Regions from separate parts of the Mesorhizobium sp. WSM4935 genome, predicted to be linked through region 1. Evidence: predicted binding sites of a transcription regulator. Region 1 holds the regulator's gene; the other holds the start of a gene.
What was found. Region 1 encodes PhoB, which activates phosphate uptake and scavenging genes when phosphate is short. Its sites were predicted from a motif close to TGTCATNNANCTGTCAT; they were not measured.

Region 1 (14,605 bases):
CTCTCACGGCGGGAACAGGGGTTCGATTCCCCTTGGGCGTACCAAGCTTCTTCCCGCTCACCGACCGCTGAGGGCACTGTGCTTCTGGCGCATCGCCGCGGATTGAATTAGCATCTCTTCATGAATGCGCATGCCGCAATCGAACATAGTGCGGAACAAGAAGCGCAGGGGAAACGGGCGGCGGTCGCGCCGAGCGCTAACCCAATGGCGGCTAGGCATCCGAATTCCTGCCGGCCGGCAAAAGCAGGCGGGAGAAGCCAATGCGGAAACTGCAGTCGCAAGGCGTTCATCACATCACGCTGGTCGGCGCCGGGCGCCAGACCTCGATCGACTTCTGGGAGGGCGTGCTCGGCATGCCTTTCATTTTCGAGCAGCCCAATCTCGACAAGGCGAGCGAAAGCCATCTCTATTTCGATCCGGGCGACGGGCGTCTGATCACCGTCTTCACCGACGAGAGCCGCACCCCGGTCAAGCGGCGGACGCCGACCGATATCGGCTGCGTCCATCACATCGCGTTCTCGGTGTCGCGGGTCACCTTCCTGCAGGCCGTCGCGCGGCTCGACGAGCGCGAAATCAAGCACAGCGGCGTCAAGGACCGCGGCTTCATGGACTCGATCTATTTCGAGGACCCGCTGGGGCTGTTGATCGAACTTGCTTCCTACCGCTTCGAGCCGCCGGCCGGCTTCACCCATCCCGACGTGCTGATGGAAGCGCACAAGATCCGTGTGGCGCGCGGCGACTACAACATCGCCGAAGTCCATCTCGCGGATGCCATCCAGGCGCTGGTCGAGCGGTCGCGGGAAACCCTGTCGGAAAACAGGGCGGCAAAAAATCCTTATTAACCGGGTCAGAGGGAGGACCGACATGGCGAAGCCTGCAACGAAGAGCGCGAAGAAACCCGCGGCCAAGGCCGCGGCAAAAACCGCCGCGAAGATGAATACGAAAGCCGCGACCAAGGAGACGGCAAAAACCGGGCCCAAAGCGACCGCAAAAGGCGCGCCTGAAGCGACGGCAAAGGCCGCGCCTAAAGCGATGGCAAAGGCCCCTCCCAAAGCTAAAGCGAAGCCGGCCAGGAAGCCCGGCCTGAACCTCAGCATGCTGAGGCCGAGCGTCAACAACATGACGGTGCGGGTGTTCGCGCGCGCGGCCGGACTCGATCATGCGGAAACCGATGCCTGGGGCCACACGCGTTCGCCCGAGTTCCTGGCGCGCAATCCCGCGCATCTGACGCCGATGATCGAGGACAAGGGCCTGCCGCGCGGCGTGCTGTGGGAAAGCTGCGCCATCATGCAGTATCTCGCCAACAAGCATGGGCTGGAGAAATTCTATCCAAAGGCGCCGGCAAAGCGAGCGATGATCGACAGCGCCATGTTCTACCTGATCGGCACGCTTTATCCTTATGTCGCCCGCGCGACCTATCCGGCGCTCGGCTTTCCGCAATATGCCGGCGAGGTCGGCCACAGCGACGCACATCCTGACAAGAAGTCGGAAGCGCAAAAGGCGGCGATGGCCGCGATCGCCGAGCCGCTCGAGGTGTTTCACTCCTTCTTCCGCAACGGCAAACCATTCATCGGCGGCAACAACCCGTCGATCGCCGATATAAGGCTGGCGGCAACTCTCGAATTCCTCGCCGTCGTCGACTACGTACTGCCCAACTGGGCGAAGGAATACATGGCGGCCATGGAGAAGAAGCTCGGCAAGGCCTATTCGGAGCCGGCAGGCGACGTGCGCGCCTACATCGCGCATGTGAAATCGCAGGCCAGTGCATAGCCCGCCCTCGCGTTAAGGTTTCGTTTACCTAAGATCTGTCTACTGGTTCCAGTCCTCGCCGCGACCACGGATGTACTGGCGCCATGACGAGGCAAGGGAAAGGTCGGCTGCGTGCCGGCCTTTTGCTTTTGCGGCCGTCGCGCCGAAATCACGACAGTATGATTGCGTCGCCGACGGGCGGACTGAAACCCTATTGTCATCCTCGTCATGGATCGTACGATACCGTGAGGGGGCAGAGCGACGGCGACGAGGACCTGCGATGAACACGGCAAGATTTTTGATGATAGCGGGCGTGCTATCGGTTGTGCCCTTTCCATCGGTAGCCGCATCGCTCAACAGCATGAATGACGTCGGCGCCGCCCTGCTCGCCTGCTGGACGCCGCCGGCCAATTCCGACAATTCCTCGGTCACGCTCAGCTTCAGCTTCAAACGCGACGGCACGCTGATCGGACCGCCGAAAACAACCGCCATTCATGTCAGTGGCGACGACAAAGCGCGCAAAGCCTATGTCGACGCGGCGACCAAGGCCATGCAGGACTGTCTGCCGCTCAGCTTCTCGCCCTCGCTGGCGCAAGGCATTGCCGGAAACGTCTTTACACTGCAGTTCAACTCGCCGAAGAAGTAGGCGGCAGCCTGACTATTATTTGGAGGCAATTCCGGACGGAAAGCCACGGTGCAGGCGCCGAGCCTAGAGCGCGTCGCACTTTCCTGGAATTGCGTTCAGGTTAACCGCGTGTGCGCCTGATCTGGGCGTGCTTTTCCAGTTCCGGCATCTCGAAGACGTAGTCGCTCCAGGCGGAGTCCGGGATCTGCCCGGCCAGATAACAATCCAGCAGAAGGCTTTGCTCGGGGGTAAGGGGTCTCGGCGCGCGCTCATGATCCAGGCCAAGCGAATGGATCAGGTTCCTGGTCAGGCCAGAGACGGTGAAGTGAAGGGACATCTTCGGTCTCCTCTTCGCTGCGCGGTCACATCAACGCCAACAACGTCCATCACCGGTCAAAGGTTTCATCGGCGATGCGTGGTCGCGCCGCGGCCTGGCCACGCCCAGATGGTTTTTCGCCTACTGCCTCAATCTTGAGGTGAAAGCGTAATTTTTGCTTCACAAAATCGAGCATAATACTTAAGAGAGCTTCTGGCTAACCTTTCTATACATGAGAATTTTCTCATTTAGCCAGCGGCAATTAAGTCGAACTCGTTTTTCGAACAGGGGTGGCGCCCGATGACGAGGTTACGGTTTCTTAAGGCACCAATTCTGGTGTCCATGGCGATCTTGGCGATGACGCAGGTTTCTTACGCCGATTCTTGCTCGACGCTGAGAAGGCAGATGCTGTCCAGCGGTCGCGACGCGGCAAGCCCCGAGCTTGCGCAACTGCGGCGCCAGCTTGCCGCGATCCAAGGGCTGGAGAGGCAGCGCAAATGCACCGCCAGCAGCGCTGTCGGGGGCTTCTTCAATGCCTGCGCGGATCTCATCCGGAGCCGCACCGAGGTGCAGCGCCGGATCGCCAGCATCGGCAATTCCGGCCGCGATTCCTCCGGGTTGCAGGCAAGATACGTCGCCCTCGGTCGTCAGGCGGCTCCCAAGCGCCAGCCGGCGCCCCAGCAGCAGGCATCCAACACGGAGGCGTTCGGCGGGAACGCGATGCTGTTTTGCGTCCGCCTCTCGGACGGCTATTTCTTCCCCGCGCCGAACTCGCAATTCGCGCGGGCCAGGGACCTCAAGGATATGGTCGATCAATGCCGCTACATCTGCGACGATGCGGGCGTCGATCTCTATACGCTGAGCGATCCGAGCCTCGAGACCGACCAGATGGTGGCGGTCGAGACGCGCAAGCCCTATACCGAGCTGTCAACCGCCTTCCGCTATCGCGATGCCGCCGAGTTCAAGGCCTGCGACCTCAAGCGCTACTCCGAGCGTGTGGCCGAGCTCAGGGCACGCACGGTGACGCCGGGCAACATGGAAAACGCCATCATTCCCTTGCCGACATCGAGGCCGGACCTGGGCACAGTCTCGGATATTCCGTCGGGCAATGCTCATGGCGCGGAAGCGAATGCCACCAACTCGATCGAACGGTCCGGGGCGGTTGCTCCGGCAGGCGCGAAGTCGGTGCGCATCGTTGGGCCGGCCTTCTTCCCGGCGAATTGATCCGGCCGCCATTCCCGGTCTGAGGCATCGGCTTTGAGGCAGGCTGTCGAGCCGGCATCGATCGGCGGATTTAGGGCCAGTTACTCGCAGACGACGCGGTAGCGCTTGCCGCTTTCGCCGACATTCCTGCAGGTGAGGGGGTTCTGCGCGTCGGAAGACTGATCGGGCGGATCCTGGTTGTAGGAGGGCCGCGCCGGAGCGGATCTGGAATGGCGCCGCACCGCAGGGGTCTGCGGCGGGCCCGGCGGCAGAGGAAACACGTCCGAGACGATCTGCCGCGATGCGGTCGTTCCGGGCGGCGCCTCGTCCCAGACACGCCTGACATCCATCCGGCTCGGAACGATGACCGTGCCGTCGTCGCTGCGCGCGCAGCCACCCGCCGCAAGCAGCGCCGGGCACAGGATGAAAGCCGCGATTCGATCAAACATTAGCAACACCTCAGACACCTTATAATGTGTCGTTGCCTTGATCGCCAACGGGCGGATTACCGCAGCCGGCGCGACGATGGGAATCTGCTCAACGGCACCGACGGCAGGCGGTTGCAATCATTATGGTTAGCGGATCGTTAATGCTTGTCGGGCACATTCCGCCGATGAACCGGCACGGTTCGGCCTTGGGGGTAGGAATGGCGGATACGGACGGAATTGTCGGGGCGGACAGCGCGCGGAATTTCGACAAGGCGGATATGCGCGGCAACGGGACCTTTCCCGGCGACATGGCCGGAACCTCGGAGGCGCTCGCCAATCTGAGCCTGATGGTCGATTCGATGCCGATCGGCGTCATCGTTCTCGATGCCGAATTGCGGGCGGAGGTGGTCAACCGGGCATTCTACGACTTCTGGAAGATCGATCCGCGGCGCGCTCCGGCCGGCAGCCGCTTTCGCGACTTTATGGAAGCCAGCCGTGAGGTCGATCCGCTCGGCGGCGAGGAACAGGCCTGGCAAAACCATGTGGCCGAACGAGAGGCCGAAATCCGGGCCGGTGCCGCGGGATCCAGGCAATTGCCGCGAAAGGACGGCCGCACGCTGATCGCCTCGCTGGCGCCCCTTCCCGGCGGCAAGCGGCTGATTTCCTATGTCGACATCACCGACATGAAGCAACGCGAGACCGAGGCCGAGGATGCGCGCAGGAATCTCGCCACCGTGCTGGAGTCGCTGCCGGCGGGCGTCATCATCTACGATCGCGACGACCGCTTCGCCTTCGCCAACCGCAAGCTGCAGGACACGCTGCCGGCGTTGAAGCCGGCCTGGCAGCCGGGCCGCACATTCCGCGAGGCATTGGCTCTCGGCCATTCGGTCGGCTATTTCCGCTCGAGCGGAGATACCAAAATCGACGATCTGTATGGCGTCGACACCGAGCGCTGGCTCGACGCCATGCTGAAGCGGTACCATTTGCCGAACTCTTCCTACGAGCGCCTCAATCCGGACGGGCGTTGGTACCAGGTCTACGACATGCGCACCGACGACGGCACGTTCATCGGCGTGCGCGTCGATATCACCGACATCAAGGTCCGCGAGAAGGCGCTGCGCGACTCCATGCGCCAGATCGACCTCTACCGGCACGTCATGGACGAGCTGCCGGTGGCCGCTTTCATCAAGGCCGACGATCTCAGCATCGAATTCGTCAACAAGGCTTGGTGCGCGCTGACCGGGCTCGCCAAGGACGAGGTGCTCGGCAAGACGGATCGCGAGCTTTTCGCGACGGAAGAGGCCGACGGCTTCAGCAATGACGACATCGAAGTCGTGACGACCGGTGTAGGGCGCGAGGTCGAGGAAGCCGTCACGCACCGCGACGGCACGGTACGGCAGCTGATGACGCGCAAGAGCCGACTGGTGGCGACCGACGGCTCGGTGCATCTGGTCGGCTCCAGCACCGACATCACCGACGTGAAAGCGCGCGAACAGGCGCTCAAGCAAAGTATGAGCGAGAACGAGGTGTTCCGCAGCCTCATCGACAATGTGCCGGTGTCGATCTACGCCAAGCGCTCGGATCTCAGGCAATTCTACGTGAACAAGGGCTGGTGCGATCTCACCGGCTTCAGCAAGGAAGAAGCGGTCGGCAAGACCGACGTCGAGATCTTCGGCGCGGACGGTGAAGCTTTCGTGGCGGGCGACCTCGCCGTGCTGCGCACCGGCGAAACGCAGGAGATCGAGGAGACGGTGACGCTGCCGGACGGCAGCGTCAGGCACCAGTTCGCGCGCAAGGGCGCGATGATCGCCTCGGACGGTTCGCTCTACCTCATCGGTTCCACCACCGACATCACCGAGCTCAAGCAGCGCGAGGCCGAGCTGAGCGAAGCGCGGCGGCGTGCCGTGCTCGCCGATCGGGCCAAGTCGGAATTCCTCGCCAATATGAGCCACGAGATACGCACGCCCATGAACGGGGTCCTTGGAATGGCGGAACTGCTGGCAAAATCGGACCTCGATCCAAAGCAGAAGACGTTCACCGACATCATCGTCAAATCCGGCAACGCGCTGCTCACCATTATCAACGACATCCTCGACTTCTCCAAGATCGACGCCGGCCAGTTGGTGCTCGATCCCGCGCCCTTCAACCTCGCCGAGGCGATCGAGGATGTGGCGACGCTGGTATCGACACGCGCCAAAGAGAAGGATCTCGAGCTCATCGTTCGCATCCAGCCGGGGCTCGAGGGCCAGTTCGTGGGCGATGTCGGCCGCGTCAGGCAGATCGTCACCAACCTGCTCGGCAACGCCGTGAAATTCACCGACGAGGGCCATGTGCTGGTCGACGTCACGGGGGAGCGGGTTCCGGCGGGAACAAGGCTCACCATCTCGGTCACCGACACCGGCATCGGCATCCCGGAAGAGAAGCTGAAGCTGGTGTTCGAAAAATTCAGCCAGGTCGACACATCCTCGACCAGGCGGCATGAAGGCACCGGACTTGGCCTCGCCATCACCTCGCGGCTGGTCGAGATGATGGGCGGCGAGATCGGCGTCGACAGCGCCGAGGGCAAGGGCTCGACCTTCTGGTTCACGGTCACGCTGCCCCGGGCAGAGCAGGGCGGACAGCGCATCATGCCGGTCGACGTCACCGGCGCGCGCGTGCTCATCGTCGACGACAACGCCGTCAACCGCTCGATCCTGAGCGAGCAGATGGCGTCGTGGACGTTCGATTCCTGCGCGGCCGAAAGCGGCGCCGAGGGGTTGAAGGTGCTGATTGCCGCCGCCGCCTATGGCGTGCCGGTCGACTGCGTGGTGCTCGACTACCAGATGCCCGGCATGACCGGCGCCGAGATGGCGCGCATCGTGCGCAACACGGCGGGCCTGGCGCATACGCCCATCATCATGCTGACCTCGGTCGACCAGTCGCTTGCCAACACGACCTATCGCGACCTCGGCATCGATGCGCAGCTTATCAAGCCGGCGCGCTCCTCCATCCTCCTGGAAACGCTGGTTGCGACCATCCAGCGTCATCGCCACAGCAGCGCCGCTGCGCAACCTGCCGCCGGCTCCGGAACCCCGCCGGCCGCGCCGGAGCCAGCGGCGGCATCGGAGCGCGCCATGCTGCAGCCGCCGCCGGTGCGGGCGCGGCCACGCCCAACCGATGCGGAGCGCGGGCTCGACATCCTCGTCGCCGAGGACAATGAGGTGAACCAGCTGGTGTTCACCCAGATCCTGGGCGAGACCGGCTACCGCTTCGAGATCGTCGGCAACGGCCGCAAGGCGCTCGACGCCTTCGGCAGGCTCAATCCGCGGATGATCCTGATGGATGTGTCGATGCCGGAAATGAACGGTCTGGAGGCGACGGGCGCCATCCGCCGGCTCGAGGAAGACATGGGCACGCATGTGCCGATCGTCGGCGTCACCGCGCACGCGCTGAAGGGCGACCGCGAACGCTGCCTGGAAGCCGGGATGGACGATTACCTGCCGAAGCCGATCAGTCCGCGGGCACTGCTCGAAAAGCTCGAGCGCTGGCTGGGATCGGACGTCGAGAGCCGGCGCAATGCCGGTTAGAGCGGATTCGGCGGGCAAGACGGCGGCAAGAGACTGACGCATGCGTATGGTGCGATCGCACCATACCAAAGCAAAAGCCATGCACGGACAATGTGGTCATTGATTCCGCTCTTCGGTTACGGGCGGGAGCAGCGACCGCCAACAAGAAACAGCGTCGACTCTACCCCAACGGACCCTGTTTTCGGCGATGGCCAAGCCATGATCCGCTCTGGCGTTCGGGCAACGCGCTCTCGTCCGGATTTTATTTCCCGGCGGCCGCGACCCGGCCGCCGGGATAATTTTTTATTCAAAAGTCAGACAAGTTACTGATTCCCGGGGCAAACTCCGGCCGGTCTCTCGGGGCCGCCGCGGATCTCCCCGGACATCCCCTTTTCAGGCGTTACCAGGCTGACACGAAACTGTCATGCGACTGTAATAATCGAGGGCTATTGCGCTCACCGGGCGCCGATAGAACGGGTGCCGAAAGACCATCTTCCGAACAGGAGCAGGCCACATGAGACATTTCATCCGCTCGGCGGCCGTTGCGATTGCAATGGCTGCGGCATCAACCCTTAGCATGGCGGCCGCAATGGCTGCCGACATCTCCGGCGCCGGCGCCACCTTCCCCTATCCGATCTATGCGAAGTGGGCCGATGCCTACAAGAAGGAGACCGGCATCGGTCTCAATTACCAGTCGATCGGCTCCGGCGGCGGCATCAAGCAGATCAAGGCCAAGACCGTGACCTTCGGCGCTTCCGACGCGCCGCTGAAGGGCGAGGATCTCAACTCCACCGGGCTCGCGCAGTTCCCGATGGTGATGGGCGGCATCGTTCCGGTCGTTAACCTCGAAGGCGTCAAGCCGGGCGAACTGGTGCTCGACGGTCCGACGCTGGCCGACATCTTCTCCGGCAAGATCACCAACTGGAACGACGAAGCGATCAAGAAGCTCAACCCCGACGTCAAGCTGCCCGACCAGGCGATCGCGGTCGTCCACCGTTCGGACGGCTCGGGCACCACGTTCAACTTCAGCTACTACCTGGCCGACGTCAGCGCCGACTGGAAGTCGAAGGTCGGTGTCAACACCGCGCTCGAATGGCCGGTGGGCATCGGCGCCAAGGGCAATGAAGGCGTCGCCAACAACGTCTCGCAGACCGGTGGCGCGATCGGTTATGTCGAATACGCCTATGCCAAGCAGAACAAGCTCACCTATACCGACCTGATCAACAAGGACGGCAAGAAGGTCGAGCCGACCGCCGCCGCGTTCTCTGCGGCCGCTGCCAATGCCGACTGGAGCTCGCAGCCGGGCTACGGCGTCATCCTCGCCAATCAGGCCGGCGCCGAATCCTGGCCGATGACGTCGGCCACCTGGATCCTCGTCTATAAGAAGCCCGACGACGCGGCGGCCACGACCGAAGCGCTCAAATTCTTCGCCTGGTCCTATGCCAAGGGCGACGAGCTGGCCGCCAGCCTGGACTACGTTCCGATGCCCGACTCCGTCGTGAAGAGCGTCGAGGAAATGTGGGGCAAGGACATCGTCGACGCGAACGGCAAGCCGCTCTACTCCGGCATGTAATTCTTGGCGAATAAGGAGGGCGCTTTTGGCGCCCTCCTGTCTCTTTCGAATGCGAGGGGCTCAATGACGGCCGTTTCCGAAGCTGCGACATCATCCGCCATGCGGACCAGGGAAGCGACAGTGCGCCGCTTCGCCGTCACCGACATGGTCTTCCGGGCAGCCACGCGCGCTTCCGCCATCCTCGTGCTGGTTCTCCTCGGCGGCGTCGCGATCTCGCTGGTCGCCGGATCCTGGGAGGCGCTGTCGAAGTTCGGCTTCTCCTTCCTGACCACCGAATCCTGGAATCCGGTCACCGAGAATTTCGGCGCGCTCGCGCCCATCTACGGCACCATCGTCACCTCGGCCATCGCCATCCTCATCGCCGTGCCGATCGGCATCGGCATCGCCGTCTTCCTGACCGAGCTTTGCCCGCGCCCGCTCAGGCGTCCGATCGGCATCGCGGTCGAGCTGCTCGCCGGCATTCCCTCGATCATCTACGGCATCTGGGGCCTGTTCGTCTTCGCGCCGTTCCTGCAGACGACGATTCAGCCCTTCATCATCAGCATTTTCCACGGCATACCGGGGCTTTCCAGCCTGTTTGCCGGCCCGCCCTACGGCATCGGCCTGCTGACCTCGTCGCTGATCCTGGCCATCATGGTGCTGCCTTTCATCACCTCGATCACGAAGGACGTGTTCGACACGGTTCCCGCCGTGCTCAAGGAGTCGGCCTACGGCATCGGCTGCACGACCTGGGAGGTGACGCGGCGCGTCGTCATCCCCTATACCCGCGTCGGCATCATGGGCGGCGTCATGCTCGGCCTCGGCCGCGCGCTCGGCGAGACGATGGCCGTCACCTTCGTCATCGGCAACGCGCATCGCATCAGCGCCTCGCTGTTCGCGCCGGGCACGACCATCTCGGCGACCATCGCCAACGAATTCACCGAGGCTGACGGCGCGCTCTATACGTCCTCGCTGGTGGCGCTCGGCCTGATCCTGTTCATTATCACCTTCATCATCCTCGCGCTCGCACGCTACATGCTGTTGCGCATCGATAGCCGCACGGGAGCCTGACCGATGTCGACTGCCCAATCGCTTCACCAAAGCCGCAAACGCAAGAATGCCGTGATGATGGCGCTGTGCATCATCGCGGCGGGCATTGGCCTCGCCTGGCTGGCGCTGATCCTCGGGGCCCTGCTCTATAAGGGCCTTTCCGGGGTGAACCTGGCGGTGTTCACGGAAATGACGCCGCCGCCCGGCGATGCAGGCGGCCTGCTCAACGCCATCTATGGCAGCATCATCATGACGATCATCGGTATCGTCGTCGGCACGCCGATCGGCGTGCTGGCCGGCACCTACATGGCCGAGTATGGACGCTTCTCGCGGCTCACGACGGTGGTGCGCTTCATCAACGATATCCTGTTGTCGGCGCCGTCGATCATCGTCGGCCTGTTCGTCTATGAGCTGATGGTGCGGCCGATGGGGCACTTCTCGGCGATCGCCGGCGCCGTCGCGCTGTCGATCCTGGTGATCCCCGTCGTGGTGCGCACCACCGAGGACATGTTGAACCTCGTGCCCAACGCGCTGCGCGAGGCCGGCACCGCCATCGGCGCGCCGCGCTGGGTGGTGATCCGCTCGGTTGCCTACCGCGCGGCGCTGTCCGGCATCGTCACCGGCATCCTTTTGGCGATCGCCCGCATCTCGGGCGAGACGGCGCCGTTGCTTTTCACCGCGCTCAACAACCAGTTCTGGTCGAGCAATCTCAATGCCCCGATGGCCAGCCTGCCGGTGACCATCTTCCAGTTCGCTCTCAGCCCTTACGAGGAATGGCAGCAGCTGGCCTGGACGGGCGCACTCATAATCACCCTGACGGTTCTCGGGCTGAGCATCTTCGCCCGCAGCCTGACCGGACGCAGAGAGGACAGATGAAACCGATGTTGTCCACCGACCTGAACGCACCCGACACCACCGTCGAGAAGGCCAAGATCGAGGTCAAGAACCTCAACTTCTACTATGGCCAGTCGAAGGCGCTGAAGGACATCAACCTGTCCCTGCCCGAGCGCAGCGTGACGGCCTTCATCGGCCCTTCCGGCTGCGGGAAGTCGACGCTGCTGCGCGTCTTGAACCGCATCTACGAGCTCTATCCGAAGCAGAGCGCCGAGGGCCAGGTGCTGCTCGACGGCAAGAACATCCTCGACCGTTCGCAGGACCTCAACCTGTTGCGCACGAAAATCGGCATGGTGTTCCAGAAGCCGACGCCGTTCCCGATGTCGATCTATGAGAACATCGCCTTCGGCGTCAGGCTCTATGAGAAGATCAGCAAGGCCGAGATGGACAACCGGGTCGAGTCGGCGCTGAAGCGCGCCGCGCTCTGGAGCGAAGTCAAGGACAAGCTCAATGCCAGCGGCCAGAGCCTCTCCGGCGGCCAGCAGCAGCGGCTCTGCATCGCCCGCACCGTGGCGGTGAAGCCCGAGGTCATCCTGCTCGACGAGCCGGCCTCGGCGCTGGATCCGCTGTCGACGGCCAAGATCGAGGAACTGATCGACGAATTGCAGGCCGACTACACGATCGTCATCGTCACCCACAACATGCAGCAGGCGGCGCGCGTGTCACGGCAGACGGCGTTCATGTATCTGGGCGAGCTGGTGGAGTTCGACCGGACCGAGAAGATCTTCACCTCGCCCCGCGAGAAGCGCACGCAGGACTATATCACCGGCCGCTTCGGCTGAGCTCATACGAGGACATCATCATGGCCGAACATACCGTCGCCGCCTTCGACGAGGATCTGAGGCAGATCAGCCGGCTCATCAACGACATGGGCGACCTTGCCGGCTCAATGGTCGGCGCCTCGACCAAAGCGCTGCTCGAAAGCGACAATGCGCTGGCGCAGCGCGTCGTCTCCGACGACGCCATCATGGACGCAAGGCAGCGCGAGCTCGACGACCGTGCCATCACGTTGATCGCCAAGCGCCAGCCGATGGCGGACGATCTTCGCAACGTGGTCGGCTCGATCCGCATGGCGGGCGACCTCGAGCGCATCGGCGATCTCGCCAAGAACATCGCCAAGCGCGTCGGCTCGGTCGGCGTCAGCGCCGCGCCGCGGGACCTCACCCACTCGATCGATTCCATGGCGCAGATGGTGCTGATCCAGGTTCAGGGCGTGATCCAGGAATATACGGTGGGCGACGCTACGGCGCTGGCCAAGCTTCGCAACGACGACGAACGCATCGACGTCAAATACACGTCCGTCTTCCGCGAGCTGTTGACCTACATGATGGAGGATCCGCGCAACATCACCGCTTGCACGCATCTTCTGTTCTGCGCCAAGAATCTGGAGCGCATCGGCGATCATGTGACCAACATCGCCGAGAACGCCTACTATGTGCTGACCGGCACGCAATTGCCCGCCAATCGTCCGAAGCAGGACGAGACCGCAATGTCGGCGCCGGCGGCCTGACGAAAAGGTTACCCCGATGATCGCGCCACGCATCATGGTGGTGGAGGACGAGGAGCCGCTGGGGGTGCTGCTCCGCTACAACCTCGAATCCGAGGGTTACCAAGTCGAAGTGGTGACCCGCGGCGACGAGGCCGAAATCCGCCTCCAGGAAAACGTTCCCGACCTGCTCGTGCTCGACTGGATGGTGCCGGCGGTTTCCGGCATCGAGCTCTGCCGTCGCCTCAGGATGCGGCCCGAAACCGAGCGGCTGCCGATCATCATGCTGACGGCGCGGGGCGAGGAAAGCGACCGCGTGCGCGGCCTTTCGACCGGCGCCGACGACTATCTGGTCAAGCCGTTCTCGACGCCGGAGTTCATGGCGCGCGTCAAGGCGCTGCTGCGCCGCGCCAAGCCGGAGGTGCTGTCCAGCGTGCTCAAGGTCGGCGACATCGTGCTCGACCGCGAATCGCACCGCGTCTACCGCAAGAAGAGCGAGATCAGGCTCGGCCCGACCGAGTTCCGGCTGCTCGAATTCATGATGCGGCATCCCGGCCGCGTGTTCTCGCGCAGCCAGCTGCTCGACAATGTCTGGGGCGAGACGATCTATATCGACGAGCGCACCGTGGACGTCCATGTCGGGCGCCTGCGCAAGGCGGTCAACAACGGCCGCATGCCGGACGTCATACGTACCATTCGGGGGGCGGGCTACGCGATCCGCGAGGACTAGGGATATGCTGATATTCAGGTGATGCCGGCCTGCGAATGGCGGCTTCCTGCGCTTCCGGTACTCACGTACCCAAAAGTACGCTCCGTTCCGGTTCTCGGAATCCACCATTCTCGACTCGGCCTGACCTGAATCTCAGGATATCCCAGCGCTCGCATTTTTCGGTCCTACTTAGGCCACGTTCTTCCCGACGGTGCCGGCTCTTGCCTGGCCTCCCGGCGCGAAAATCTCCTGGTCGACGAAGGTCAGCGCGCGCATGGCGCAGCCTTCGCGGATCAGCGGCAGCTCGTTCGGCTCGGTGTCGAAGGAGATCGATTCGGAATGCTGGCCGCCGGCGGTCTGTGCGATCGCCTTCCTCAGCGCGGGCTCGATCAGGTCGAAGGCGGCCGCGCTGACGCCCACCATGGCGACGGGCGCCGGGTCGATCAGGGCGAACAGGCTGCCGAGGCCGAAGCCCAGCGCCTCGCCGGCCCGGCGATAGGCCTCGCGCTCGGGGCCGTCCTGTTGCCGGGCCTTTGCGGCAAGCGCGCGCATGTCGGCGTCGCCGACATCCGTCGGCGCGGCATCCTCGCTTATGCCCATGGCGCTGCGCCAGATGGCGTAATTGCCGGCATAGGCCTCGACGCAACCGCGCCGGCCGCAGCGGCAAAGCGCGCCGCCGGGCCGATGGATCATGTGCCCGAACTCGCCGCCCGAGGAATGTGTGCCGGTGAACAGCGCGCCCTTCAGCACCAGACCCATGCCGATACCGTGCGAGAGCAGGATGGCGATGAAGTCGTCGCGATAGCGTTCAGGATCGCGCCATTGCAGGGCGACCGCCATCATGTTGCAGTCGTTCTCCGTTGTGGCGGGGATGCCGAATTCCTTCTCAAGGATGTCGGCAAAGGGGATGTCGGTCAGCGGCGTGATCGGCGACCACAGCATGGCGCGTGAATGGGTATCGGTGATGCCCTGAATGCCCATGGCGATGCGGGCGACGCTGCCGACGTCAAGGTCGGGATCATGCAGCCGGCGCCGGACGATCGCCAGG
Region 2 (14,605 bases), on a different contig from region 1:
CGCCCATGATGGTCGAGATGCGCACGTTGATCTCGATCCGGAGCAGCGTGTAGGACATGAAATTGGGCAACACCTGCGGCAGGTCGGCGAAGCGCACGCGCTCGAACCAGTTGGCGCCGACGGCGCGCAGGCCCTCCTCGGGGCGCATGTCGATATTCTCGTTAATCTCGTAGAACAGCTTGCCCAGCGCGCCGATCGAATGCAGGCCGATGGCGATGATGGCTGCCACGGGGCCGATCGAGACGATGGCCGCGAACAGGCCTGCAATCACGATCTCTGGAAAGGCGCGCAGCAGTTCCATGAAGCGCTTGACGATGAGACGCAGGATCGGGCTCGGCGTCAGGTTGCGCGCGGCGATGAAGGAGAAGGAACGGCGAAGACGAAGCCGATGAAGGTCGAGACCAGCGCCACGTTCACCGTGGTCAGCATCAACTCGAAATATTCGGGGATGTAGAAGCCGCCCCAGATATAGACGCGGCCGAGCGGGAAATTGAACTCCTGCGTGCCCTTGTCGTTGGGCGAAGCGATGTCAAACAGCGCCCGCCAGACGTCGTTCCAGTCCTTCGGAACCAGCCAGCTCAGGAAATCGAGGATGTGCGGCAGCCGGTCGAAGAAGTGGCCGGCATTGGCCTCGTCGGCGAACCACATGGTCGCGCCCATGGCGACAAGCAGCAGGGCGACGCCAAGCGCGGTGTAGAAGCGGCGCAGCGAGGTCTGGCGCCGCCAGGCATCGGCCTGCTGGCGGGTCGCGTCGGAATGGATTGTTGTCGAAAGGGTCATGATCGAGAATGCAAAAAGGGCGGCGCCGCCGCATCGGCCCGAAAATCGAAATCCGATTTTCGGAAAGTCCGATGCGGCAATCCAAAGTGCCAAAGCGTACTTTGTGCGTCCAAGTGGACGCACGTCGCTTTGGTGAGCGCCGCCCTTTTCCTGATGCCTCAACCGCCGATAGCGGCTTTGCGGGCTTCAATGATGACGTTGTAGAAGTCCGGCTTCACCGGGACGTAGCCGGTGAAGTCGCCACCCTCGACGCCTTCGAAGCAGGCCTTGTCCTTGGCCGGCAGGGCGGTGAAGAAAGCGGCGAGCTTGGCGGTCATGTCGTCGCCGAGCGCGGTGCGCACGACCAGCGGGCCATTCGGGATCAGGCCCGAGCGCCACACTTCGACGAAGTCGTTCGGGTCGACGGCGCCCTTGGCGACTTCCTTGTGGAAGGTGCCGGAGGTGTAGCCGTTCTTGAAGTCGCCGATGCCGGAAGAATCGTCCACCGCCACGTCGACCTTGCCGTCGCGGACGGCCAGGATGTTGTTCTCATGGCCGCCGTTGAACTGGGTCGAGGCGAAGTAGGTTTCGTTGGAAGCGCCGGTGTCCTTCGGAATCTGGGTCAGCGGGATCAGATAGCCCGAGGTCGAGTCCGGATCGGCGTAGCCGAGCTTCTTGCCCTTGGCCGACTTGATGTCGGTGATGCCGGAGGACTTCAGCGCCAGGCCGATCGAATAATAGCCGGTCGAGCCGTCGGTCTGCTTGGTGGTGAGGATCGGGGTGACGGCCTTCGGGTCCTTCAGATAGACGCTGGCGTAGCCGGACGCGCCGAGCTCGGCGAAGTCGAGCGTGCCGCCGAGCAGGCCCTGGATGACACCGTCATAGTCGGCGGCCGGGAACAGCGACACCTTCTCGAAGCCGAATTCGGCCTTCAGATGATCGGCGAGGCACTGGTAGTTGCGCAGACGGTCGGTCTCGTTCTCGCCGCCGAGGATGCCGACGCGGAATTCCTTGATGTCGGCGGCGTGCGCGGCGCTTGCCGCCATGGCGAGCAGTGAAACGCCCGCAAAAACCATCTTTCTGAACATTGTGATCTCTCTCCTGTTGTTCCGGCTGCGCGCCGGCGGCGTTCTGATTTTTCAAGTCTTGCCGTTGACGCTGGCGGGCGATCCGGGTTGCTCGGCTGAAATCCACGATTTGCCCGGACCTGTTGGGGCCGGGGCGCGGAGTCAGTAGCCAGGGAAGGCTGGTTCGAGCGGTCCGGCGGATGCGATAATCTTCGGCCTGATGGTCACGCTGGTCGACGTGATGGCCTCGGAGATCTCGGCGCCGCTGGCATCGGCGCCATAGACGGTGCGCACGGCTTCGCGATCGAGGTCTTCGGGGGCGCCGTCGAAGACGACCTTGCCGGCGGCCATGCCGATGATGCGGTTGCAATAGGCGCGCGCGGTGTCCAGCGTGTGCAGATTGGTGACGACGGTGATGCCTTCGCGCAGATTGATGTCGCGCAGCGAATCCATCACCACCTTGGCGTTGAGCGGATCGAGCGAGGCGATCGGCTCGTCGGCCAGAAGTACTTTCGGCTGCTGCATCATGGCGCGGGCGATCGCCACACGCTGCTGCTGGCCGCCGGACAGCGTGCCGGCCGGCTGCAGCGCGGTACGGGCGATGTCGAGGCGCTCCAGCGCGGCCACCGCCTCCGCGCATTCGGTGCGCGTGAACATGCCGAGCAGGTTGGAAACGGTCGAACGATGGTTGAGGCGGCCGAGCAGCACGTTGGTGAGCACGTCAAGGCGCGGCACGAGGTTGAACTGCTGGAAGATCATGGCGCAGTCGCGCTGCCAGCGCCGCAGCGGCGAGCCCTGCAGGCTGGAGACCTCGGCGCCGTCAAAAAAAATCGATCCCTGGCTGGGATCGATGAGGCGATTGATCATGCGCAGCAGCGTCGACTTGCCGGCGCCGGAGCGGCCGATGATGCCGACCATCTGACCGCGCGGGATCGAGATGTTGATGTCGCTGACAGCGACGTTCTTGCCAAATCGTCGGGTTACGCCGCGAATTTCCAGCGTGGCCGATGATGCCGACATACCAAAGCTCCAGTCCGTCGCGGTTTTGCAGGTCTGTTAACCTTCGCTAGCGCAGGCCGATGAAGCTGGGGTGTCGGATTGATGTCAGTTTTGTTACGAGTCACAGGCTTGGAGATTCAACCAAGCACCAGCAATTCCTCGAAATGCTTCATGTCCTTGAAGCTGCAGAAGGCCGGCGGCTTGAGCTCGACCACCGGGGCTTCCCGCTCGAGGAAGAACAGGCTCTCGTCGAACAGATCCTGCCAGGCGAAGGCACGCTCGTCGGCGAGACGACGGAGCTGGTAGGCGAAGGTGATGTGGAAGACATAGGTGTCGTGGTCCGGGTGGCGATAGCCGAACGGCACTGAAAGGGCATCGCGCCACGTTTTCAGGATCCGGCGGTCTTCCTCGGTGGCGCCGGCGACGGTGAGGCCGGTCGGCACAACTTCGACAGTCTTGACCTTGAAGGGGCTGTGTCCCTCGAAGCCTTGCAGGCGATCGAGATAGAGGCGGGTCATGGCGTCGATACCGGCGTCGAGCGGCACGCGGGCGGGCCAGTAGGGAGGCGGCGCCGGTATTCGATGATGCCCTGGAAGAGCGTCATATGCAGGCTGCAGATCGGCGTGAAGGCGAGCCGATCGGCATCCGGCATGGCGAGCATGCGCTCGCGTACCCTGATGATCGCCGCTTGGGAAGCCGAGCCCTCGACCAGATGGCAGACGACCGTGTTGCCCGGTTCGAGGAGGAAGTTGCCCGACGCGTCGTAACGAGTGCCGAGATGCGTGGGCGGCGCTGGGTTGGTGCCTTCGAAAATCCAGTGAGCGAGGGTCTGACGGTTTCGATCATGGCGATCTCCTTGCGGGAAATCGTCTCCTGTCCGAGTCCTATGTCAGGGATGTGAATGGTGAATGGTGAAGAAGGCTCCCCTGATCCTTATTCGTCAGCACCATTCACCATTGACCATTCAGCATTCACAACCGTTAGCCGCCATATTTTTCCAGGAACGCCTCGGCCTCCAATTCGCGGAAATCGTCGAGGGCGGCGCGTAGCCTTGCATGATCCCAGTCCCACCAGGCCAAAGCCTGGTAGCGCTCGGCGGTGCGGCGGTCGAAGCGCTCGCGGATCGGTTTCGCCGGAACGCCGCCGACGATGGTGTAGGGCGCGACATCCTTCGACACCACTGCGCCGGCGCCGACGGCCGCGCCGTCGCCGACGGTCACGCCGGGCAGGATGGTCGAGCCGTGGCCGAGCCAGGTGTCGTGGCCGATGATGACGCGCTTGGCGCGGCGCTCGGCGAAGAACGCGCTTTCATGCTCGGCGTCGTCCCAATAGTCGGAGGCGCGATAGGTGAAGTGGTGCAGTGTCGGCCGCCAGGTCGGGTGGTTGGTGGCGTTGAGGCGCACCGCAGCGGCGATGTTTGAGAACTTGCCGATGGTCGCGCACCAGACGACGCAGTCCTGCATCATGTAGGAATAGTCGCCCAGCTCGCATTCGGCGACGCGGCTGCGCTCGGCGATCTCGGTCCAGCGGCCGAGCGTCGAGTTTTCGACCTGCGCCGTCGGATGGATCAGCGGCGTCTCCGAAAGCTTCTTCATGCGGCGATCTTTCCGGCGGCAAAGGCGGTGACGTCGATGACGCGATCGGCGACAGCCTCACGTACATCGAGATCGTGGAAGATGCCGAGCAGGGCAACCCCCGCCGCCTTCTTGGCGGCGATGAGCTCGACCACGACATCGCGGTTCTTCGCGTCAAGCGAGGCGGTCGGCTCGTCGAGCAAAAGGATCGGATGCTCGGTGATGAAGCCGCGCGCGATGTTGACGCGCTGCTGCTCGCCGCCCGAGAAGGTCGCGGGCGGCAAGGCCCAGAGTTTTTCCGGCAGGTTGAGCTGCGCAAGCAAGGAGCGAGCCTTCGCCCGCGCAATCTCGCGATCCTCGCCGCGCTCGACCAGCGGCTCGGCGACGACGTCGAGCGCGGGAACACGCGGCACGGTGCGCAGGAACTGGCTGACATAGCCGATAGTATGGCGGCGCACGGCAAGCACGGTGCGCGGGCTGGCGGAAGCGAGGTCAATCAACCCGCCGCCATGCTGGACGATGATCTGGCCTTCATCGACGGCATAGTTGCCGTAGAGCATCTTGAGGATCGAGCTTTTTCCGGCGCCAGACGGACCGCCGAGCACGGCGCATTCGCCGGCGCGGATCGAGAAGGAAACACCCGTCACCACCGGCAGCGTGACGCCGTCGCGCAGATGCATGGTGAAGCTTTTGGCGACATCGGAAACGACAAGCGGCGTAGCCATCATCAGAGCCCTTTGTTGTGCCGCATGGTCTGGTCCGAAAACCGGTTTCCACTTTTCGGGACCATGCGGCTAGACCTGCAAAATGGAAGAAACGAGAAGCTGGGTGTAGGGCGCACGCGGATCGTCGAGCACGCGGTCGGTCAGGCCGCTTTCGACGACGCGGCCGTCCTTCATCACCATCATGCGCTGCGACAGAAGCCGCGCCACGGCGAGGTCGTGGGTGACGACGATCGCCGCCAGGCCGAGATCGGTGACCAGCCCGCGCAGCAGGTCGAGCAGGCGGGCCTGCACCGAGACGTCGAGGCCGCCGGTGGGCTCGTCCATAAAGACGAGCCGCGGGCCGGTCACGAGGTTGCGGGCGATCTGCAGGCGCTGGCGCATGCCGCCGGAAAAGGCGCGCGGCTCGTCGTCGATGCGGTCCTCGTCGATCTCGACGCGCGACAGCCAGTCGACGGCGGTGGCGCGGATCTTGCCGTAGTGGCGGTCGCCGACCGCCATCAGCCGCTCGCCAACATTGGCGCCGGCTGACACCGTCATGCGCAAGCCGTCCGCGGGGTTCTGATGGACGAAGCCCCAGTCGGTGCGCATCAGGAAGCGGCGCTCGGCCTCGCTCATGCGATAGAGCTCGCGCCATTGGCCGTCACGCATGCGGTAGCTCGCGGTGCCGGAGGAAGGTAGCAGCCTGGTCGACAGGCAGTTGAGCAGCGTCGTCTTGCCGGAACCGGACTCGCCGACCACCGCCAGGACCTCGCCCGGCCAGAGGTCGAAGGTGACGTTCTCGCAGCCGACGCGCGAGCCGTAGAATTTGGACAGCGCGGAAACGCGCAGCAGCGGTTCGTCGGTCATTCGGCCTCCTTACTCCTCGCCATTGTGGGGAGGGTCGGCGCGCGGCGCCGGGGTGGGGGTTGAGTGAGATGTGGATTGGTCAAGACCCCCACCCGCGCCTTCGGCGCGACCTCCCCACGAGGGGGAGGTAGGATCGGCTCGCCGCTTCTCGCAATGGTCGGTATCCGAGCAGACGAACATGTGGCCGCCATGGTCGTCGAGGATGACCTCGTCGAGGTAGACATTCTCGGCGCCGCAGAGCGCGCAAGGCTGGTCGAATGTCTGCACCTCGAAGGGATGATCCTCGAAATCGAGGCTGACGACGTCGGTGAAAGGCGGCACCGCATAGATGCGCTTCTCGCGGCCGGCGCCGAACAATTGCAAGGCCGGCGAGCGGTGCATCTTCGGATTGTCGAATTTCGGCGTCGGCGAAGGATCCATCACATAGCGGCCCTCGACCTTGACCGGATAAGCATAGGTGGTGGCGATGCGGCCGTGCCTGGCGATGTCCTCGTAGAGCTTCACATGCATGAGGCCATATTCCTCCAGCGCATGCATCTTGCGCGTTTCGGTCTCGCGCGGCTCTAGGAAACGCAGCGGCTCGGGGATCGGCACCTGGAAGACCAGCACCTGGCCGGCGGTCAGCGGCTGCTCCGGGATGCGGTGGCGCGTCTGGATGATCGTCGCCTTCGCGGTCTCCGTGGTGACGGCGACCTGGGCGACCTTCTTGAAGAAGGCACGGATCGAGACGGCGTTGGTCGTGTCGTCGGCGCCTTGGTCGATGACCTTCAGCACATCGTCCGGACCGATGATCGAGGCGGTGACCTGCACGCCGCCGGTGCCCCAGCCATAGGGCATCGGCATCTCGCGCGAGGCGAAAGGCACTTGGTAGCCGGGGATGGCGATGCCCTTCAGGATGGCGCGGCGGATCATCCGCTTGGTCTGCTCGTCGAGATAGGCGAAGTTGTAGGTGGCGATGTCGGTCATGGTGATCACGTCCGCTCTTTGCTACATATTCGATGTTCAGAACGCAGGAGCCCGGCCATATGACTTTCACCGGATGGATGCATCTTGGGGTGCTGTTGCTGGTGTTTGTCGGCATCTCCGCTTTTGCTTTGCGCAAAATGGTTCTTCCGACGCCGAAAGAGTCCCCTCGCGGCGAGACAGTTGGCGGCGCCACCTACGGTGGAAGTGGAGGCTTTATCGGCGGCGGACATTCCGGTAGCGGACACTAAGTTCATTCCGCTGCCTCCCGCTTTTCCTCGGCGACCTTGTTCTCGTTTTGCCGCGCTTCGTATTCGGCGCGCATGCGGCGGACGAGGCCGAGCTCGGCCTGGAAGTCGACATAATGCGGCAGCTTCAGATGCTCGACGAAGCCGGTCGCCTGCACATTGTCGGAATGCGAGATGACGAACTCCTCGTCCTGCGCAGCGGCGACGACATCCTCGCCGAGCTCGCTCGCGCGCAGCGCCCGGTCGCACAGCGCCATGGCCATCGCCTTGCGCTCGCTCTGGCCGAAGACCAGGCCATAGCCGCGGGTGAATTGCGGCGGCGCCTTGGCCGAACCCTTGAACTGGTTGACCATCTGGCATTCGGTGACGCGGATCGAGCCGAGCGGCACGGCAAAAGGCAGCTCCGGCACGTCCAGCTCCAGCTCGACCTCGCCGATGCGCACCTCGCCGACAAAGGGGTGATTGCGGGCGTAGCCGCGTTGCGTGGAATAGCCGAGCGCCAGCAGGAAACCTTCGTCGCCACGCGACAGCGCCTGCAGGCGGATGTCGCGTGCCATCGGGAACTGCAGCGGCTCGCGCGTGATGTCGCCAGGCACATGGTCAAGCGGCATGTCGCCGTCGGCCTCGATCAGACCTTCATGGGCAAGGATCGCGGAAACGCGCGGCATGGCCTCCGGCTCGACCGGGCGCTGCGCCGGCGTCTCGACCTCGGCGCCGGCGGCAAGCTCCGGATCGAGCAGGCGGTGCGTGTAGTCGAAGGTCGGGCCGAGCACCTGCCCGCCGGGCAGGTCCTTGTAGGTGGCCGACACGCGCCGCTCGACCTGCATCGCGCCGGTGTCGACCGGATTGGTGTAGCCGAAGCGCGGCAGCGTTGTGCGGTAGGCGCGCACCAGGAAGATCGCCTCGATCATGTCGCCGCGCGCCTGGACGACGGCCAGAGCCGCAAGCTCGCGATCATACAGCGAGCCCTCGCTCATCACGCGGTCGACGCCGAGCGCCAGCTGCTCGACGATCTGGTCGAGGCGCAGCGCCGGCACCGAGCGGTCGCCGCGGCGGCGATCGGCAAGCAGGCGGTGCGCATTGGCAATGGCGGCCTCGCCGCCTTTCACCGCGACATACATGTCACGCCTCCATCGTCTTGATGCGGGTGGTGCGCGGCAGGCAGGCGAGGTGGCCTGGCGCCGCCAGGATGATGTCGACGCCGCGCGGGAAACGCTGGTTGTTCTGCTTCCACTGCTCGACGAAATGGCGCGGCATCCCTGGAGGCGCGATCATCGCCGTCGTTTCGATCCCCGGACCTTCGAGCAGCAGCGACGGGCCAGAAGCAAGGTCGTCGACCAGGAGGATCAGCGTCGTCGAGCGGTCGGGATATTCCTGCGTGCCTTGCGCAAAACCGTCGAGTGCGGCCACCTCCTTCGGATTGGCGATCAAGGCGAAATGTGCGTCGGCGGGGGTGTTGGCCAGGGGCGCGCCGGTGTGGAAGCCAAGCCAGGCCTTGACCGAGGTTTCCGCCTGCAGCGGCGGATCGAGCCAGACCGGCGTGTCGTTGTCGCAGAGCGAGAGCGCCACGGCGCCGGCCGTCGCCGACAGCGGCGCGGGCGGGCGGGCGAGTTGCGGCAGCGGCTGGACCGTGCCAGGGTGGGCCATCGCGTCCATGATGGCGCGGAACACGGTCTGGGCGTTGAAGACCGGCTCGGCAAAGCCGCCGTCGATCGATTGCGTGGCGATATCCATCAGTCCTCTCCGCGCACCATGGTGAAGAAATCCACTTCCGTGGCCGCCGTTTCGACGCGTTTTGTCTCGCGCGCCGCATCGAGCGCCGCGCGCAAGGGCGCCGCGAGCTTCGTCTCGACCGTTTCGCGGTGCGTCGGGTCCTGCCACAGCGCGTCGGCGATGGCCGCGAGCCTGGCCTTGCCCTTGTCGCGGCCGAGCGCATAGGAATGGCCGACCCGGCCCGAGGGCAGCCGCACCGTGGCGCGGGTGACGGTCGCCTCGCCGACATTGAAGGGCGCGCCGCCGCCGCCGATCCGTCCGCGCACCGTCACCAGTCCGGTTTCGGGGCCGCGCAAAAGCTCGGCCTCGGAGGGCAGGCCCGACTCGTTCCACAGGCGGGCGATCTCATCGGCTTCGGCGTGCGCCAGCGTCGCCATCAACGCCTTTCGGCCGGCCTGCTCGCGCGCTTCCTGTCCTCGCATCGCATCGCTCCCTGCATCTGAAAATTTGTCTATTGATATAGACAACTATACAAATTATACCTACCTCCTAATGAGAGTCCATGACGGGTGGATGACAGGGGGCGCAAAAGTAGGGTGAGGGCGTTGGGGGCGGGGAAATGAGCGGACTGGCACGCAGCATCGAAAGGCGCAACGGTGTGTCGCTGTGGCGGCAGATCGCCGACAAGATATTGCAGGGGATCGCGAGCGGCGATTTCGCCGAGAACGCGGCGCTGCCGCCCGAGATAGCGCTGGCCGAGCGCTACGGCGTCAACCGCCATACGGTGCGCAGCGCCATTGCGGCACTTGTGCAGGAAGGCGTGCTGAAGGCCGAGCAGGGACGCGGCACCTTCGTCCTGTCGCGCAAAAGGCTGTCCTATCCGATCGGCGCACGCACGCGCTTCTCGACCGGGCTGCAAGGGCAGACGAGCGAGCGGCATATCGCGCTCTTGTCGTCGTCGACGGAGCCGGCCAGCCGGCGCGTCGCCGAGGCGCTTGGCATAGCGAAGGGCGCGGCCGTCATTCGCCTGGAGACGCGCGGCGAGGCCGACGGGCATGCGGTGTCACGCGCAACCACCTGGTTCGACGCCAAACGCTTCGCTGGCATCGAGGCGGCAATGGCGGAAACGGGGTCGATCACCGCCTCGCTGAAGCGCTTCGGCGTCAATGACTATCTGAGGCATTCGACCGTGCTGTCGGCACGCCATGCCGATGCCGACGACCTTGCAGCCCTCGATCTCCAGCCCGGCGCCATCGTGCTGGTGACGGTCGCCGTCAACGTCACGCTGGACGGTGAGCCGATCCAGTTCGCGGAGTCGCGCTTTCCGGCGGAGCGGGTCGAATTGAGGCTGTCGGCCGGCTATTAGTGCGTTTCACCGTTTCACGGAAACGGCGAAACGCCCTATCTATCTGTTTTTACGCAATTCCGGACGGAAAACCGCTCACACTTTTCCTGGAATTGCTCTAGCGGCGCTCACCCGACCTCGATGACCGCCTTGATCAGCCCCGATTTCTCATGCGTCCATCTGGCCAGGTCACGCGGCGTCCCGGCGAGCGTTGTGCGATGGGTGACGAGTTTCGCCAACGGCACGGCGCCATTGCGGATCGATGCGGCCACATGCTCGAAGTCGGCCTTGAGCGCGTTGCGGCTGCCGACTAGCGTCATCTCGCGCTTGTGGAATTCGGGGTCGGAGAAGGTGATGTCGTCCTTGACGACGCTGACCAGCACCAGCGTGCCGCCATGCGCGACATGGGCGAAGGCGGATTGCACCGATTGCGTGTTGCCGGTCGCGTCAAAGACGAGGTCGAACCCTTCGCCACCGGTTGCCTGCCGCACCAGGTCGGTCGCTGCCGCCTTTGAGCTGTCCAGAGGGGCAAAGCCGAGCTCTTTTTCGGCGAAGCCGAGCCGCTCGGCGCTCATGTCGAGCAGGCTGACATCGAGCCCCGCGATGCGCGCGAAGATCGCCGTGCCGAGGCCGATCGGGCCAGCGCCGATGACCAGCGTGCGCTGGCCGGGCAGCCCGAGCGATCGGCGCACCGCATGCGCGCCGATCGCCAGGAATTCCACTGCAGCGGCGTCGGACAGCGACAGGCCGTTTGCCGGGTAAAGGTTCTGCGCCGGCACCAGGATCTCGTCGCACATGGCGCCGTCGCGGTGGACGCCGAGCACTTCGATCTTCACGCAGCAATTCGGCTTGCCGTGCCGGCAGGCGATGCATTTGCCGCAGGCGAGATAGGGGTTGATGATCACCGGTTCGCCGACGGCGAGATCGACGCCTTCGCCTTTCTCGACGATGGTACCGGAAACCTCGTGGCCCATGATGCGCGGATAGGCGAGGAAGGGATGCTTGCCTTCGAAGATGTGGTAGTCGGTGCCGCAGATGCCGACATGGCTGACGGCGATGCGCGCCCAGCCGTGTGGGGGCGCGCCGGGCTCGGCGCGGTCTTCGAGGACAAGCTCGCCGGGCGAGCGGCAGACGACGGCTTTCATGTGCAGATCCAGTGTTCAAAAAAGAGCGCCGGCCTCGTCATGCGGGGCCGGCGCGGAGTTCAGGGAGGATTCACTTGCCTCGCCGGCGCAGGCCGTCGAAGTAGACGATGACAATGATCAGCGCTCCGGTGATGACACGCTGCCAGAAGGTGTTGACGTTGAGCAGGTTGGCGCCGTTGTTGATCGTCGACAGGATGAAGGAGCCGATCAGCGGTCCGTGCACGGAGCCGATGGCGCCGAACAGCGAGGTGCCGCCGATGACCGACGAGGCGATGGCCTGCAGTTCATAGGTGTCGCCCTGCGTCGGGTTGCCGATGCCGATGCGCGAGGCGAGCAGCACGCCGACGAAAGCCGCCAGCAGGCCGGACAGGACATAGGCCATGTAGATGGTGCGCGGCACGTTGACGCCCGACAGGCGCGCCGCCTCCGCATTGGAGCCTACCGAGAAGAGATAGCGGCCCCAACGCGTGTGATGCAGGAAAATGTAGGACGGCACGGCGACCAAGATCACCATCCAGAACAGGTAGGGAATGCCGGCGAGCGATCCGCGCGAGAAGGCCTGGAACGAATCGCTGTTGATCGAGATCGAGTTACCGTTGGTCATCAGCAAGCCGATGCCGCGCAGCGACGTCATGGTGGCAAGCGTGATGATGAAAGGCGGCAGGCCCATCTTGACGATGCCGAAGCCATGGAACAGACCGATGGCCACGCCGACGAGCAAGGTGACGAGCACGGCGACCCAGATCGGCCAGCCTGCATTGATCAGCAGGGCGACGATGACGGTGGTGAAGCCGACGATAGCGCCGACCGAGAGGTCGATGCCGCCGGTGATGATGACGAACGTCTGGCCGACGGCGAGGATGGCGATCAGCGAGCCCTGGCGCAAAAGGTTGGTGATGTTGAGCGCCGTGGCGAAGGAGGGCGTGGCGACGGCCAGCACGATCCACATCAGAACCAGCAGGCCAAGCAGCGTCAGGCCGAAGAGGGCGTTGAAATTGCGCTTGGGTTTTTCGGCGGGGATCGCCTCGGTGCTCATTTTTGTCCTCCCGACTTTTCTTGTTTCTCGGCCAGTGCCTGACCCAAAATGTCCTCGTGGCTGGCGGTGCGGAAACCGTGCGTGGCGACCAGCTTGCCGCGCCGGAACACATGCAGCGTGTCGGCAAGCTCGTAGACTTCCGGCAGGTAGGACGAGATCAGGATGATGCCGGCGCCCTTGGACAGCAGCGTCGAGAACAGGCGGTAGATCTCGGCCTTGGTGCCGACATCGACGCCCACCGTCGGCTCGTCGAAGATGAACAGCTTGGCGCCATGCGCCAGCCATTTGCCGATGACGATCTTCTGCTGGTTGCCGCCCGAGAGGCTGGAAGCCAGCGCATTGCGCGTCGGCGTCTTGATGCGCAGATCGGCGATCTGGCGGTCGGCCTCGGTCTTCTCCTTGGCGCCGGAGATCAGAAAATTGCTCGAGATGCGCTTGTAGATCGGCAGGTTGAGGTTGATCCCGACCGGGAGATTGAGGCAGAGGCCCTGGTCGCGGCGGCTTTCCGGGGCGAGCGCCATGCCGAGCCTTATCGCGTCATGCTCGGAATTGACCTGAACCTCCTTGCCTTCCCACAGGATCTGGCCGGCTGACTTCCTGTGACGGCCGTAAAGCGTGGTGACGAACTCGCTGCGGCCGGCGCCGATCAGGCCGTAGAGGCCGACGATCTCGCCGGCGCGGACCGTCACCGAGACATTCTCGAAGCCTTTGCCGGAGAGGTTCTTCGTCTCGACGATCGTGGCGCCGGGGGTGAAATGCTCCTTGTGGTAGATCTGCTCGATCGAGCGGTTGATCATCAGCTTGACCAACTCGGGCTCGTCGGTCTCGGCAATGTCGCGGGTGCCGACCAGAGTGCCGTCGCGCAGCACGGAGACGCGGTCGGCAAGCTCGAACACTTCCTCCATGCGGTGGCTGATATAGATGATCGTGACGCCGTCGCCCTTCAGCCGGCGGATCAGCTTGAAGAGCTGATCGGCCTCCTTGCGGGTGAGGTAGGCGGTCGGTTCGTCGAAGATCAGGAATTTCGTGCCGCGCACCGTGGCACGGGCGGCGGCGATCAGCTGCTGCTGGCCGATGGTGAGGTCGCCGAGCACGACATGCGCCGGCAGGTCGAAGCCCAGCCCGTCGATGATCTTTTGCGCTTCCTTGACCATGGCGCGTTGCTGCAGCAAGCCGAAGCGGGATTCCTCCTCGCCGAGGAACATGTTGGCGGCGACGGTGAGATGGCGGCACAGCACCACCTCCTGGTGGACGGCATTGATGCCCAGCGCCATCGCCTCATGCGGCGTGGCCAGAGCCGCCGGCTTGCCTTCCCAGATGACCTCGCCGGAAGTGCGCGGCATGACGCCGGTCAGAAGTTTTATCAGGGTCGACTTGCCGGCGCCGTTCTCGCCGACGATGGCGTGGATTTCGCCTGCCTTGAAGGCGAGGTGCACCGGCTTCAGCGCATGCGTGCCGGGATAGCGCTTTTCCAGTCCGTTGAGTTCGAGGATCGTCCTGCCCGGGGCCAGCGTGGGGGCGGGGTGCAGGTCCTGCGCCGTCGACGTCATGACAATCCTCCCAGACTGGTCTCAACCGTTGGGTACGCAGCGATGCGTCTGACGCGCATCTTGAAGTTGGAGCCTAAATCAGGTCGGCGAATTTCCAAATCGCCTGATGGATGTTTCCGGGGCGACGCCGCCCCGGAAACGGTTGTCGGGATGCTGCTCAGTTGAGCTTCGGGTTGAGCAGCGCGTCGATCTTCGGATCCTTCATATTGGCCTTGGTGACGAGGTTCGCGCCGGTATCGACATTGGCCTCGACCTTCTCGCCCTTCGAGGCCGCCAGAGCGGTCTTGATGCCGTCATAGCCCATCCGATACGGGTCCTGGACGACGAGGCCGGAGATGACGCCGTCATTCAAGAACTTGATCAGCTTCTCGTCGCTGTCGAAGCCGATCAGCGCCACCTTGCCGCCGAGATTGTTCTCGGCGATCGCCTGGCCGACGCCCTGCGCCATGATCAGGTTCGAGGCGAAGATGCCCTTGAGGTCCGGATTGGCGGTGATCAGGTCGGTGGCGATGTTCAAGCCCGTGGTGGCCTGGCCGTCGGCATATTTGTCGGCGACGAGCTCAAGGCCCGGATATTTGGCCTTGAGCTGTTCGATGAAGCCCTGCTTGCGCTGCTCGAGCGAACCGGCGCCGGGA

Region 2: phnF (phosphonate metabolism transcriptional regulator PhnF) is a predicted target of PhoB. The motif match lies at 9,457-9,473, and genes of this name have one in related genera.

The regions. Positions count from the first base shown of each region.
Region 1 is NZ_JARTVR010000015.1:117,922-132,526, reverse strand. It holds tRNA gene P9273_RS26645 (tRNA-Glu) at 1-44, shown strand, start outside; gene P9273_RS26640 (VOC family protein) at 261-842, shown strand; gene P9273_RS26635 (glutathione S-transferase family protein) at 865-1,770, shown strand; gene P9273_RS26630 (hypothetical protein) at 2,030-2,395, shown strand; gene P9273_RS26625 (hypothetical protein) at 2,496-2,711, opposite strand; gene P9273_RS26620 (DUF2865 domain-containing protein) at 3,048-3,914, shown strand; gene P9273_RS26615 (hypothetical protein) at 3,995-4,342, opposite strand; gene P9273_RS26610 (response regulator) at 4,540-7,887, shown strand; gene pstS (phosphate ABC transporter substrate-binding protein PstS) at 8,381-9,439, shown strand; gene pstC (phosphate ABC transporter permease subunit PstC) at 9,503-10,489, shown strand; gene pstA (phosphate ABC transporter permease PstA) at 10,493-11,344, shown strand; gene pstB (phosphate ABC transporter ATP-binding protein PstB) at 11,341-12,144, shown strand; gene phoU (phosphate signaling complex protein PhoU) at 12,165-12,872, shown strand; gene phoB (phosphate regulon transcriptional regulator PhoB) at 12,889-13,578, shown strand; gene P9273_RS26575 (ROK family protein) at 13,747-14,605, opposite strand, start outside.
Region 2 is NZ_JARTVR010000018.1:46,352-60,956, forward strand. It holds partial or broken gene phnE (phosphonate ABC transporter, permease protein PhnE) at 1-780, opposite strand, end outside; gene phnD (phosphonate ABC transporter substrate-binding protein) at 939-1,847, opposite strand; gene phnC (phosphonate ABC transporter ATP-binding protein) at 1,989-2,846, opposite strand; partial or broken gene P9273_RS28395 (DUF1868 domain-containing protein) at 2,963-3,671, opposite strand; gene P9273_RS28400 (DapH/DapD/GlmU-related protein) at 3,806-4,420, opposite strand; gene phnL (phosphonate C-P lyase system protein PhnL) at 4,417-5,124, opposite strand; gene phnK (phosphonate C-P lyase system protein PhnK) at 5,194-5,970, opposite strand; partial or broken gene P9273_RS28415 (alpha-D-ribose 1-methylphosphonate 5-phosphate C-P-lyase PhnJ) at 6,103-6,936, opposite strand; gene P9273_RS28420 (hypothetical protein) at 6,996-7,184, shown strand; gene P9273_RS28425 (carbon-phosphorus lyase complex subunit PhnI) at 7,187-8,302, opposite strand; gene phnH (phosphonate C-P lyase system protein PhnH) at 8,304-8,915, opposite strand; gene phnG (phosphonate C-P lyase system protein PhnG) at 8,915-9,376, opposite strand; gene phnF (phosphonate metabolism transcriptional regulator PhnF) at 9,514-10,260, shown strand; gene P9273_RS28445 (zinc-binding alcohol dehydrogenase family protein) at 10,368-11,384, opposite strand; gene P9273_RS28450 (ABC transporter permease) at 11,455-12,420, opposite strand; gene P9273_RS28455 (sugar ABC transporter ATP-binding protein) at 12,417-13,970, opposite strand; gene P9273_RS28460 (ABC transporter substrate-binding protein) at 14,128-14,605, opposite strand, start outside.